DNA from 4 places in the Burkholderia theae genome. Region 4 is predicted to be linked to each of the others. Evidence: predicted binding sites of a transcription regulator. Region 4 holds the regulator's gene; each other region holds the start of a gene.
The links. The regulator sigma-54, encoded in region 4, starts transcription at its own class of promoters, with help from an activator protein. The targets are predictions, from matches to a motif close to TGGCANGNAANCTGCTTT.
Positions count from the first base shown of each region.

Region 1: the regulator sigma-54 is predicted to act here: its motif matches at 1,507-1,524, upstream of ACN22W_RS22655 (collagen-like triple helix repeat-containing protein).
Region 2: the regulator sigma-54 is predicted to act here: its motif matches at 1,577-1,594, upstream of ACN22W_RS26690 (collagen-like triple helix repeat-containing protein).
Region 3: the regulator sigma-54 is predicted to act here: its motif matches at 1,787-1,804, upstream of ACN22W_RS07815 (collagen-like triple helix repeat-containing protein).

Region 1 covers NZ_CP183462.1:1,156,865-1,160,299, forward strand. The annotation lists gene ACN22W_RS22650 (hypothetical protein) at 1-50, shown strand, start outside; gene ACN22W_RS22655 (collagen-like triple helix repeat-containing protein) at 165-1,469, opposite strand; partial or broken gene ACN22W_RS22660 (copper-binding protein) at 1,784-1,885, opposite strand; gene ACN22W_RS22665 (DUF2182 domain-containing protein) at 1,887-2,678, opposite strand; gene ACN22W_RS22670 (DUF1326 domain-containing protein) at 2,675-3,319, opposite strand.
Region 2 covers NZ_CP183462.1:2,051,491-2,054,925, forward strand. The annotation lists gene ACN22W_RS26680 (alpha/beta fold hydrolase) at 1-802, shown strand, start outside; gene ACN22W_RS26685 (carboxymuconolactone decarboxylase family protein) at 871-1,269, opposite strand; gene ACN22W_RS26690 (collagen-like triple helix repeat-containing protein) at 1,630-3,435, shown strand, end outside.
Region 3 covers NZ_CP183461.1:1,691,389-1,694,823, forward strand. The annotation lists gene ACN22W_RS07815 (collagen-like triple helix repeat-containing protein) at 1-1,726, opposite strand, end outside; gene ACN22W_RS07820 (Flp family type IVb pilin) at 2,404-2,574, shown strand; gene ACN22W_RS07825 (A24 family peptidase) at 2,663-3,157, shown strand; gene ACN22W_RS07830 (TadE/TadG family type IV pilus assembly protein) at 3,160-3,435, shown strand, end outside.
Region 4 covers NZ_CP183461.1:3,293,510-3,296,944, reverse strand. The annotation lists gene ACN22W_RS15545 (PTS sugar transporter subunit IIA) at 1-112, opposite strand, end outside; gene hpf (ribosome hibernation-promoting factor, HPF/YfiA family) at 311-670, opposite strand; gene ACN22W_RS15535 (RNA polymerase factor sigma-54) at 829-2,334, opposite strand; gene lptB (LPS export ABC transporter ATP-binding protein) at 2,495-3,271, opposite strand; gene lptA (lipopolysaccharide transport periplasmic protein LptA) at 3,268-3,435, opposite strand, start outside.

The sequences.
Region 1 (3,435 bases), on a different replicon from region 4:
TCGGGCACCTGGATGCGTTGCAGCAGCATGCCGCGGCACCGCCGCATTGACGTGAAGCCAGGAGACGGCTTGCGCAAAAAGTTGACAGTCGCCATGCAACTTTTCTGAAGCCGTCTCCCAGGTCTTTGGGCACCGCTGCCTGTGCGACGTTCGGCGCCGATCGGCTATTTGCCAGCCACGCCGCCGAGCAGGCCGCCCACCAGCGACGTCACCGGCGCGAGCGGATTGCCGAGCGCGCCCAACGGATTGCCGCCTCCCGTGCCGGTCGCGGAGCCGCCGTGCACGGCCGCCGGCATACCGCCGACCACGCTCGTCACCAGGCCGGCGATCGGCACCGCGCCGTTCGCACCGCTCGGGTTCACGAGCCCGCCCACGTTGGTCACAGTATTGCCGACCGCACGGACGAGTTCACCGACACCACTCACGACCGGCTGCGGCGACGCCGATGTCACCTTCCATCCGGCCGACGTGATTGCCCCGCCGATTTGCCCGAGCAGGCCGGCGACCGGCTGGCCGAGGCCGGTTGCGGTGCCGACCTGTTGCGTGAGCTGGCCGGCCGTCGTCACGAGCGGCGTGATCGCCGTGCTGAGCGCCTGCGTTGCCTGCTGGACCGGGCCCGACGACAGCGCCGAGCCGAGCATCGTGCCGCCCGACTTCAGACCGCCGGCCACCGTGTCGAGCAGGCCGCCGACCGGCGTGGTGAGCGGTGCCAGCGGCGACAGCGGGCCGGAGCCGAGCGCCTTCACCGTGTCGGCGAGACCGCTGACCGGATTACTGGTCGAGCCGACGATCGTGCCGAGGCCGGCGACCGTCGAGCCGACCGGGTTCGTCGTGAAACCCATCTGACCGATGCCGTTGCTCACCGCGTTCGACGTATCGCGGATGAGCGTGCCGGCGCCGGTGACCGTGTTGGCAAGCCCGGTGGTCACGCCCTTGGTTCCGCCCGGAGGGCTTGCGCCGGCGATCGTGACGCCCACATCGGTGACGACCGAACCGACCGAGCTGATGATGCCGTTCGTGCCCGGCGTTCCGCTTGTGCCACTGCTGCTCGTGCCGCTGCTGCTCGTGCCACTGCTGCTCGTGCCGCTGCTGCTCGTGCCGCTGCTGCTTGTGCCGCTGCTGCTCGTGCCACTGCTGCTTGTGCCGCTGCTGCTTGTGCCGCTACTGCTTGTGCCGCTGCTGCTTGTGCCGCTGCTGCTTGTGCCACTGCTGCTTGTGCCGCTGCTGCTTGTGCCGCTGCTGCTTGTGCCGCTGCTGCTTGTGCCGCTGCTGCTTGTGCCGCTGCTGCCGCTCGTGCCACTGCTCCCGCTCGTGCCACTTGTACCGCTTGACGTACCGGTCGTACTCGTTCCGATGGTGTTACCGCCCGGTGTCGGCGAGGTAACGTCGTTGCCGCCGCACGCAGCCAGCGCGCACGCCGCGGCGATGGCGGCGAGCGCAACGTTCGCCTTGATGAAATGATTTTGCATGGAAGCCCCCGTAAGCTATTCAGCGCGATCATTTCAGCAAGCAGCTACCGTGCCATCTCCATCGGCGTCGTTAACAATCCTGCAACCGTCCAGCAGCGACCGTGCCGGCGGCCCTTTCCGGCACGACGCATTGCAAGCGAGTCCAGCCCTGCGGTTCAATCGACGCCGGCGTCCCGGCAATCTCACCGTAACATCGGCCCTGCGTTACGTAGCACGAATGGGAAAAACCCTGCCGCGACCGCGCATGCGCGGCATCTTCATCACGGCCGCTTCACAAGCTTGACGATCGTAAGCGTGTCGTTGACGCCTTCCACTCACACCCTGACACTGTCGCCCACATCAAGCGGCGCGATCATGGCCGCATCGGCGATCTTGAACGCCATCGTCATCGGCGGCATCCCGATGTCGTCGAGTGCATCACACGATCAACGTCACGCCAGCCCAGGCGATCAGCACGACACCCAGCGCGCGGCCGATACGTTCGCCGCCGGGCAGGATCTTTTCCGCGAACACGACGAGCGACAGCGCGGCAATCCAGACGACATTCATCACGCCGCCGACGAACAGCAGCGCCATCAGCAACCAGCAGCAGCCCACGCAATACATGCCGTGCCGCGCGCCGAGCAGGAAACTGCCGGCGACGCCCGGGCGCCAGTGCGCGACCAGGAACCCGGCCGGCGCACGGCATTGCCGAAGACACGCACGCTTCAGCGGCGAGAATTGATAGAGCCCGGCCAGCACCAGCACGATCGCGGACAGGACGGCGCTCTTCGACCACAGCATCATCGCGGAGATCAGCCCGGCCGGCTGCAGCAGCTTCTGAAGCAATGCCGCGCCGATCGAGAACGCGAGCCACGCGGTCAGATAACCGGCCAGCAGCGACACCGACGTGAACGCCGAACCCGCACCGTCCGCACTGCGATGCCGCAGCACGCGCCGGTACAGCATCACGAGCGGCGCCGCGCTGGGCGTCATCATCGCGATCATCATCACCCACCACATCACGATCACGGTCGGCAGCGACGGATCCATGCTGCCCATGTCGTCCGCGAGCCGATGCGGAAACAGCGCGACCGTCGTCATCTCCAGCGCCGACATGCCGGTTCCCGCGCCCGTCCACAGGTAGAACCAGCAGATGCCGACGAGCGCGGCCATGCCGAGCAGCGTGATGACGCGCTCGCGCCCGAGCCAGTTGTCGAGGGGAATCATGCCGCGACGCGATGCCGGATCAGCCCGTGGTTGTTCAGGTGCAGCCGCGCGAACTGCGCATAGGTGCCGTCGAGATTCAACGCGATGTTGCCTTGCGAGCGCCCCGAACCCGAACCGATCTCGGCCAACTCGTATTCGAAACCGTGCGGCAGGTCGATCCGCACGCGATGCTCGGCGCCTGTCACCGGGTTGCGGATCGGCTCGCCCTCGACGTCGAACACGCCGTCGACGTGAATCCGGCCGCGCCGTGCATCGACATCGACGTCAAAGTCGATCCTCGTGAAGATCGGCTCGAACGCGTGCTCGAGCGTCGACGCATACACCGAGAACATCGTCGCAAACGGATCGGTATCCTGACCGGTCATGATCTTCAGCACCGCCTCGCGCTGTGCCGGACTGGCACGTTCGTCGACGATCGGCTGGCACTTTCCCTTGCCTTCGTGGACGGGCCCCGGCCACTGAAACACGACCGCGATCCTGACACCGTCGAGCACCACGTCGCCGTAGTGGCCGCTGTCGATCGACATCGCGCCCATCGCTTCGCAATTGCCGTTGGTTGGCAACGCATTGAACTGGCAGGGGCAACCGTATGAACAATTGCAGCTGATCATTTCGGTGCCCTGAATCTCCCACGGCGTCATGACTCCACCTCGCGCTCAGTGACATGTGAACGCTTCGAATCTAGTGCACGCCACGGTGAAATCAAAGCAGGAACGAAGGCCTGTTTCGACGCATGAAAACCGTGCGCCACGGCGTC
Region 2 (3,435 bases), on a different replicon from region 4:
CGTGTTCGTGCACGGGCTCGCGGGGCAGCTGCGCAACTTCGCGTACCTGCCGCTCACGCGGCTCGCGCAGCAGCATCGCGTGATCCTCATCGACCGGCCCGGCGCCGGCCGCTCGATCCGCGGCGCGGGTTCGCAGGCGAACGTGTTCGCGCAGGCCCGCACGGTCGCCGCGTTCATCGACGCGCTGCGGCTCGACAAGCCCGTGCTCGTCGGCCATTCGCTCGGCGGCGCGATCGCGCTCGCGGTCGGCCTCAACCACACGGACCGCGTGAGCCGGCTCGCGCTGATCGCGCCGCTGTCGCACCAGCAGCCCGAGCCGCCGGCGCCGTTCCGGCCGCTGATGCTGCCGTCGCCGCTCGTGCGCCGTTTCGTGTCGTGGACCTTCGCGATCCCGCTGACGATCCTGACCGGTCGCAAGGCCGTGCGCCAGGTGTTCGCGCCGGAAGACGTGCCGCGCGACTTCCCGGTCAAGGGCGGCGGGCTGCTCGGCATGCGGCCGCACGTGTTCTATGCGACGGCGACCGACCTGCTGTCGGCGCCCGTCGACCTGCCCGCGATGGAGCGCCGATACGCGGACCTCGCGCTGCCGGTCGACGTGCTGTACGGCCGCGCCGATCCGATCCTGAACTGGCGCGAGCACGGCGACGCGCTGGCGAAGAAATCGGCGCGCGTGCGGCTGAAGGTCGTCGAAGGCGGTCACATGCTGCCGATCACGATTCCCGATGCGACGGCCGACTGGCTGCTCGAAGTCGCCGCCGCGCCGACCGATGCCGCCGCGCAAGCGGCGCGTGTCGAGCACTGAGCACCCAGCACTAAGCCGGAACGAAACGAGGCCTGATCCCGTGCCGGACCGCCGGCGCTGCGGCGGAATCAGGCTTCGTCGTCGGGCACCGACAGCCCGAGATCCGCGATCACCTCGCGCGCGCTGCGGAATGCCTCGACCGCGGCCGGCGCGCCCGCGTACAGCGCGCTGTGCAGCAGCACCTCGCGGATCTCGACAAGGCTCGCGCCGTTGTTGAGCGCACCGCGAATATGACCTTTCAGTTCCGTGCTGCGGCCGAGCGCCGCCAGCATCGCGCACGTGCACAGGCTGCGTGTCTTCAGGTCGATCCCGCCCCGCTGCCACGTGCTGCCCCACGCGTGTTCGTTCAGCCAGTTCTGCAGCGGCCGCGAAAAACCGTCGAGGTCGCGCATCGCGCGCTCGACGAACGCCTCGCCCATCACGTCGATCCGCCGCGCCTTGCCGTATTCCCTGTCCTGTTCGCTCATGTCGGTGTCCTGTGTGAGGTCGTGACCGTTTCGGCGGCGCCGGCGGCCGGGAGATGTCGCGCCATGTTCACGGGGCCAGCACGTTTCGTCAAAGACGCGGCCCTCGATTCGCGGCCGATCGCGTGACGCGATGTCGAACGCTACGTAACATTGCGCCGCGCGTTACGGCGGCTCATGGGAACATCGCCATGCACGCACTGACGCACCTTACGCGCCGGCCGCGCGAAACCGTCATTCATGCGTTTAAATCGCGTTGATATTCCCGATTTTCGCAACAAAGCGCGACACCGTTTCGCGGAACCTGTCGTGGCGCGGAATTTGCAGTGCAGGCTTGGACACACTTCCAATGTCGAGGCCAACATGCACAACATTTTCAAGAAGACGACGGTAACGATGGCCGTCACGTCGCTGCTCGCGCTATATGGTTGCGGTTCGGTCGACGGACCGACGACCCCGCCGACGATCAAGCCGAGCACGTCGGGGACGGGCGGCAGCTCGGGGACTTCCGGCACGTCCGGCGGCGGTTCGTCGGGGACGTCGGGGGGCGGTAGTTCGGGTACTTCCGGCACCTCGGGTACGTCTGGCACCTCGGGCACTTCCGGTACGTCGGGTACTTCCGGTACGTCGGGCACCTCGGGTACCTCCGGCACGTCGGGTACTTCCGGCACCTCAGGTACGTCTGGCACCTCGGGCACTTCCGGCACCTCGGGTACCTCCGGTACGTCGGGTACCTCCGGTACGTCGGGTACCTCCGGCACGTCGGGCACCTCCGGCACGTCGGGCACTTCCGGTACCTCGGGCACTTCCGGCACCTCGGGTACCTCCGGCACGTCGGGCACTTCCGGTACCTCGGGCACTTCCGGCACCTCGGGCACTTCCGGTACGTCGGGTACTTCCGGCACCTCGGGCACTTCCGGTACGTCAGGTACCTCCGGCACGTCGGGTACTTCCGGCACCTCGGGTACCTCCGGCACGTCGGGCACTTCCGGTACGTCGGGTACTTCCGGTACCTCGGGTACTTCCGGCACCTCGGGTACTTCCGGTACGTCAGGCACTTCCGGTACGTCGGGTACTTCCGGTACGTCGGGTACCTCTGGCACCTCGGGTACCTCCGGCACGTCGGGCACTTCCGGTACCTCGGGTACTTCCGGCACCTCGGGTACTTCCGGCACCTCGGGTACTTCCGGCACCTCGGGCACTTCCGGCACCTCCGGTACGTCTGGCACCTCGGGTACCTCCGGTACGTCGGGTACTTCCGGCACCTCGGGCACCTCCGGCACCGGCGTCACCCCGCTCGGCAATGTCCTCCAGAAATCCGGCAACCTCGTGACGGCACTCGGCACGACGGTCGCGAACGGCGGCGCGCAGATCGGCGGCGTGCAGATTCCCGGCACGAACCCGACGACGGCCACCAGCATCGGCAACGCGGTCACGAGCCTCGGCAACGGCGTGCAGTCGCTCGGCAACGGCGTCGCGGCCGGCCTCGGCTCGATCGGCGTGTCGGCGAACCCGCTCGGACCGACGCTGACGTCGACCACCGGCCTGCTGACCGGCGCCGGCGGCACGGTCAACAACCTCGGCAACGCGGTGAAGAGCCTCGGCTCGGGCCCGCTGTCGCCGCTGTCGCCCGTGACGACGCTCGTCGGCGATCTCGTCAACACCGTCGGCGGCGCGGTCAACTCGACCGCATCCGGCCTCAACACGGCGCTGAACAGCTCGCCGGTCCAGCAGCTCGAGACGCAGGTCGGCAAGGTGATCAACCCGATCACGAACACGCTGACCGGCGGCGTCACGACACCGGGCGCCACGCAGACGCTCGGCGGCGTAACGCTGCTCGGCACACCGCTCAACGGCCTGCTGAGCACGCTCGGCAACGGCCTCGCCACCGCCGGCACGAAGGTCGGCGGCGCGACCGACAACCCGCTCGGCGCGGGTCTCGGCGGCGTCGTGGCCCAGCTCGGCAACACGGTGACGTCCACCGGCGGCCTCGTCCACGACAACAACGCAGGCAGCTCCAGCAGCGGCACGGGCGGCAGCAACCCGCTCGCCCCGATCACGGGCCTGCTCGGCACGCTGACGGGCGGGCTCGGCGGCGGCAGTTCGAGCGGTTCGGGCGGCACCAGCGGCACGAGCGGCGGCCCGCTCGGACCGGTCACGGGCCTGCTC
Region 3 (3,435 bases), 1.6 Mb from region 4:
CGAGCAGGCCGCCGATCAGCGACGTGACGGGCGCGAGCGGATTCGACGACGAGCCCGAGTTCGTGACTGCACCCGTGCCGCCGGTCAATGCCGGTGCGCCGACCGTGCTGGTGACCGTGGACACCACGTTCGTCACCGGAGCGAGCGGGCTGCTGCCGCCCGAGCCGCCCGTCGCGCCGCCGAGTGCGCCCGTGACTGCGCCGAGGAGACCCGTGACCGGCGCGAGCGGGCCGCCGCTCGTACCGCCCGTTGCACCGCCCAGTGCGCCGGTGACCGTCGAGACGAGGCCGGTGACCGGGGCGAGCGGACCGCCGCTGCCACCTGCTGCGCCACCCAGTGCACCGGTGACCGTCGAGACGAGACCGGTGACCGGGGCGAGCGGGCCGCCGCTGCCGCCTGCTGCGCCGCCCAGTGCGCCGGTAACCGTGGAAACGAGGCCGGTGACCGGAGCGAGCGGGCCGCTGCCACCACCCGCTGCGCCGCCGAGTGCGCCGGTGACGGTGGAAACGAGGCCGGTGACCGGGGCGAGCGGGCCGCTGCCGCCACCCGTTGCGCCTCCGAGTGCGCCGGTGACGGTGGAGACGAGGCCGGTGACCGGAGCGAGCGGGCCGCTGCCGCCACCCGTTGCACCACCCAGTGCGCCGGTGACGGTCGAGACGAGGCCCGTGAGCGGTGCGAGCGGGTTGGTCACGCCGCCGGTGCCGCCCGTGAGCAGGCCGCCGACGGCCTTCACGGTGTTGCCGGTCGACGAGACGGTGTTGCCGAGGCCCGTCGTGACAGGGTTGCCGCCCGTCGACGCGAGCAGCGCACCGGCCTGGTTCAGGCCATTGCCGATCGTGCCGAGCAGCGTGTTGACCGGCGCGCCGAGGCCGGTCGCCGTGCCGATCGTCTGGGTCGTCTGACCGACCATGGTCGTGATCGGCGTGATGGCCGAGCTGACCGTCTGCGTGACTTGCTGGATCGGGCCGGTCGACAGCACGTTGGTGAGCGTGTTGCCGCCGTTCGATACGGCGCCGCCGAGCGTCGACACGAGGCCGCCGACGGCACCCGTGACCGGTGCGAGCGGCGACAGCGGGCCGCTGCCGAGGCTCGTGACCAGGTTGCCCGTCTGCGTGACTGCGCCGCCGAGCTGATTGACCACGCCGCCCGTGCTGGCGACCGTGGTGCCGATCGGATCCTTCGTCGCGCCGAGTTGGCCGAGACCGTTGCCGAGGCCGTTGCCGAGTGCGGTAACGGCGCCGCCTACGCTTTGCACGATGCCGCCCGCGGCTTGCGTGGTGGCCGGGTTGACGCCCGGCAGTGACTGGCCGGAGATGACGGTGCCGAGACCCGAGACGGTCCCGCCGACACCCGTGACGATATTGCTGCCGCTTGCGAGGACAGTTCCCACTGCGTTCGACGACACACCCGAGGTGCCGGAGGTGCCGCTCGTTCCCGAGGTGCCGCTGGTGCCGGACGTGCCGCTCGTTCCCGAGGTGCCGGTGCCGCTGGTGCCGGAGGTGCCGCTCGTGCCCGACGTCCCACTGGTGCCGGAGGTGCCGCTCGTGCCCGAGCCGCCGCCGCCCGACGTGGAGATCGCATCGCCGGTGCCCGAGCTGGAGCCGCCGCCGAGGCCTTGGCTGATGGAACCGGAGCCGCCGCACGCGGAGAGGGAAAGCATGGCTGCAACGGTGGCCGCGATCAGAGTCGTCCGGAACACGCCATGGGGGATAACCTTGATGTCCATTTCATCCTCGCATTAAAAATGTCTTGTGAACTTCGTTGTGTTGAGTGGTGCGAGGACTACTCTGCAACTGTCGTGCCATTTCGATGGCCGACGGTTCGACGACAGGTTTTAAACGAGGCAATTCCTTGTCGGAAAAGGAAGTTATGGAAATTGAAAGATTGTTGAATCTGTTTAAGTGCAGACGAATGAGAACGGTTTCGGCCGTTTCGTAACGTAACGTCACAACATTGGTGTTACGCGTGCGACGTAACGTAGGGCCCCTACGGGCTTGGTGGACAGGGCAATTGTTTTACTGGTGGATTAGGTGTGCACATCTAACCTATCGTAAATCCTATGTGTAAGACGTACCGAAACGCCGTACAAATACGTTGTGCTCCTGGTCATTTTTTTCGATCCATGCCGTTAAAAGAGGTTGGAAGTTAAATAGGATCGGATATAGAATCCGGAGCAGATGTAAGCAAATGTACGGTTCGGTACACAACGTTCGAGGAGGGTCACTATCGCGAATGTTAACTTGCATCAAATCGTGAGACATGCCCTTCGGGGCGACCTATAAAGAAAGCGCACCCGGTTGACGCTAACGCAGATGTGGCGAACGACGCGGGGCAAGGGCCAGATATGCGGGGATGTATACGTATAAAAGGCCAAAGAACGTAAATACAGGCACGAGGAATAAAATGAAAGCAATGATGATTCGCTTCCTTAAGGAAGAAGACGGGGTTACCGCAGTCGAGTACGGACTCATCGCCGGACTTGTCGCCGTCGCTCTTGTCACTGCCGTTGGCACGTTGACGGGTGGCATCTCGGGGGCGTTTACCTACATCGCCAACCAGTTGCCGAAGGCATAACGAGCGAGCTTTTGCTCATCTCCCTGTTGTTAGGGACGCGGATTGCTTCGGCAATCCGCGTAGGTAAGTTTTGCCGCTCGGGGCGTAAATGATCCTGCTAACTGGCGTCGGGGTTTTCCTCGCGTGGGCGGTGCTCGTCGCGCTCGAGGACATCCGTCATAGGCGTATACCGAATTCACTGGTGATCGGTGGATTCGTGTCTGCATTTGTACTCTCCGGACATAATCCATTTGGCATATCCGTGAATCAGGCGCTGATTGGCGCATTGATCGGCATTGTCAGTCTTTTCCCATTTTTCGTGCTGCGCATAATGGGTGCCGCGGATGTCAAGGTATTCGCGGTGCTTGGCGCGTGGTGCGGCCCCCATGCGTTGTTTTGGCTCTGGATCGTGGCGAGCCTGCTCGCGTTCGCCCATGCCGGCGCGCTGGTCTTCGCAACCCGTACGCCCGTATCCGCGTTGTGGCAGCGGCGCTCGCCGACGCTGGAGATCGCCGGTTTCCGGGCATCGCCGTATGCCGCGTTTCTCGTGATTCCGGCGGTGCTGTGGTGCGGATACCGGATTGCGACCGGGGGGATGCAATGACGATGATTCGTTCTGTCCCCGGAATGCGGCGTCGCGAGCGTGGTTCGACGGCGGTCGAATTCGCACTGATGCTGCCGGTGTTCTTTCTGATCCTGTACGCGATCATCACGTACGGAATGATCTTCGCCGCGCAGCAAAACCTGACGCTTGCGGCGACGGAAGGCGCACGCGCCGCGTTGAACTATCAGCAGGTCGGAGCGGCTGCGTCGGTGCAGGCAGCGCAGCAAGCCGCGCTCGCGGCGCGGGCCCAGGCCGCCTGCACGGCCGCAACGAATCTG
Region 4 (3,435 bases):
CTGAGAGGTCGATGACGACGTTCTCTATGGGCAGGATTTTGGCTAGGCGATTCATGTTGGCAGGCGATTGGGCGGCCTGGGGTCTCCTTGCGGCGGCAGACTGATTTTCCATGTTCAGGCGATATCAAGGCATTTGGCATCGGCAACCTGCAACGCAGCTACCGCACCCAACGCCCCCCCGGCGATAACCGGAACATTATAGAGCACAGCCGCGTGCGTGGCGCAGCATGGACGGACCGGTCGCACCACGGGCGCGGAGTCGCAAAAAAAACGCCCGGCGAACCGGGCGGCGTGCGTGTTGCGGTGTCGGTTACTGCGGCGGCAGTTCGATCTGGTCGATCGACGGCTGAAGCTTGATCGGGTCGTGCGCGTGCGTTTGCAGGCGCTCCATGTGCTTGACGACCTGGCGATCCAGCTTGTCGATCAGGAGATCGATCGCTGCGTACAGGTTACCGTTCGCGCTTTCGACGAAGATGTCCTTGCCCTTCAGGTGCAGGTTGATTTCCGCGCGCTGCTGCTTGTCCTTTTCCTTGTGATTGTCGACCGAGAGGATCACAGTGCCATCGATCACCTGATCGCTATGCCGTAGCACCCGGTCCAGCTTGGTGATGACGTACTCGCGAATTGCAGGCGTGACTTCGAGATGATGTCCACTGATCTTCAGGTTCATAGTGCTTCTCCAAGCGAGTGACCACCCGGCCGCATCGAGGCGGCGCTCCGGTCGACTTGCCCTTGCCGCACGAAGCGGCGTATCGCGGACAGGTCGCCCGGCTTGTTCCCCGTGTGCGCGGTGGCCGGAACACGCCTGCCGCCGGGCAGGCAGCAGGCCTAAAGAGACTTGCGCAGATTCACTGCCGGGATTTTGAGGGCTTCGCGATATTTCGCAACCGTGCGGCGCGCGACCACGAAACCCTGTTCTGCCAGCAGCTCGGCAATGCGGCTGTCCGAAAGTGGCGATTTTGGGTCTTCAGCTCCTATCAGTTGCTTGATGAGGGCTCGGATGGCGGTCGACGAGGCGGCGCCACCGGTGTCGGTCGAAACGTGAGATCCGAAGAAGTACTTAAATTCAAGCGTCCCGAACGGGGTCAGCATGTACTTCCCGGTTGTCACACGGCTGACAGTCGACTCGTGTAGGCCCAGCGTATCAGCTATTTCCCGCAAAACCAAGGGGCGCATGGCAATTTCACCGTGCGCAAAGAAATTCTTCTGACGCTCGACAATAGCCTGCGCGACACGCAGGATCGTGTCGAAACGCTGCTGGATGTTTTTGATCAGCCAGCGTGCTTCCTGGAGCTGCTGCTTCAGCGAACCGGCCGACGGATCGCCGCGGCTGTTGCGCAGGATGTTCGCGTAGAGGTTGTTGATCCGCAGACGCGGCACGACCTCCGGATTGAGTTCCGCGAGCCATCCCTGGCCGACCTTCTTCACCATGATGTCAGGCACGACGTAGTCGGCCTCGGCCTTGCCGTACGCGGCGCCGGGGAACGGCTCCAGCGAGCGGATCAGCGCGTGCGCGTCGCGCAGCGCGTCGTCGCTCGCCTTCAGGTGCTTGCGCAACCGTGTGAAGTCGCGTGCGGCGAGCAGTTCCAGATGCTGCGACACGATCTCGAGCGCGAGCGTGCGCGTCGGGGACGGATCGAGGCGCAGCAACTGCAGCTTCAGGCATTCGGAGGCCGAGCGGGCGCCGACCCCGGCCGGGTCGAAGCTGTGCAGCAGCGCGAGCGCCGCGTTCAGTTCGTCGCAGTCGATCTCCAGCTCGGACGGCAGGTCGGCGAGCACTTCGTCGAGCGTCGCGGTCAGGTAGCCGTCGTCGTCGAGCGATTCGATCAGGAACATCACGAGCGCGCGATCGCGCGGGCCGGCCTGCGTGACGCGCAATTGCGCGGACAGGTGGTCGCGCAGCGACGTCGCGGCTTCCTGTACCTGCAGCGGCGGGAGGTCGTCGTCGTCGGATGCGCCGCTCGAGCGGCCGTATTCGTCGAGATTCCATTGCGGGCCGTCGTTGCCGTCGCCGGATCCATAACCGTCGTATTCGTCCGCGCCGGCCGGTTCGTCGCGCTCCGCGCGATCGCTCGACTGGCTGCTGCTGTTCGCCGCGCTTGGCTCGGTGTTCTGCGCGGGGGGCGTCTGCGCGATCAGCGATCCGTCCGATGCAACGCGCAACGGGCTCGCGATCCATTCGTCGTCGCTCTCGAGGAGCGGGTTCTGCGCGACGGCCATCGCGACTTCCTGTTGCAATTCGAGCGTCGACAACTGCAGGAGCCGGATCGACTGCTGTAGCTGGGGCGTCAGCGCCAGATGTTGCGACAGGCGGAGTTGAAGGCTGGCTTTCATGGCAAGGAGGGAGTCATACCGGCAGTGTGCCACGACCCAGGCGCGTTGAGCCATCCGCGATTACGCGCGGCGCGCCGCCCGGTCGCGGGCATGGCCGCGAAGCGGGGCGCTGCCCCGCGCGGCGATGCCGGGCGGGGTGCAGCCAGCCACGAGGAGGGAGTTACATGCGGAAGTGCTCGCCGAGGTACACGCGGCGTACGCTTTCGTTTTCGATGATATCGCTCGGCGCGCCGGCGGCGAGCACCGAGCCGTCGCTGATGATGTACGCGTGGTCGCAGATGCCGAGCGTTTCGCGGACGTTGTGATCGGTAATCAGCACGCCGATGTTGCGCTGCTTCAGGAACTTGACGATCTTCTGGATCTCGAGCACCGCGATCGGGTCGACGCCGGCGAACGGTTCGTCGAGCAGGATGAAGCTCGGGTTGGTCGCGAGCGCGCGCGCGATTTCGACACGGCGTCGTTCGCCGCCCGACAGCGACAGCGCGGGGTTCTCGCGCAGGTGGCCGATCTGCAGCTCGTCGAGCAGCGCTTCGGTGCGCGACGCGATCCCGTCCTTCGACAGCCGCTTGCCGTCCTCGCCGTATTGCAGCTCGAGCACCGCGCGGATGTTTTCCTCGACGGTCAGCTTGCGGAACACGGATGCTTCCTGCGGCAGGTACGACAGGCCGAGCGACGCGCGCTTGTGGATCGGCAGCAGGCTGATCGAGCTGCCGTTCAGCGAGATCTCGCCCGCGTCGAGCGGCACGAGGCCGACGATCATGTAGAACGACGTGGTCTTGCCGGCACCGTTCGGGCCGAGCAGGCCGACGACTTCGCCGCTCTTCACGTCGAGCGACACGTTCTTGACGACCGTGCGCGAGCCGTAGCGCTTCTTCAGGTTGCGGACGACGAGCGAACTCGTGGTGCCGGCCGGCTGGCGGTTCGGTAACGCGTTCATTGGCCCGGCGCTCCCTGGATGGTGGTCGACGGCGACAGCTTCGCCGGCGCACCGTTCAGCGGAGCGGGGCCGCCGTTCTTCGGCGACAGCATCGCGCGCACGCGGCCGTTCGGGTTACCCGGCGCGGCGACATCCTTGCCGCCCTTGGCGGTGTAGAAATCGCG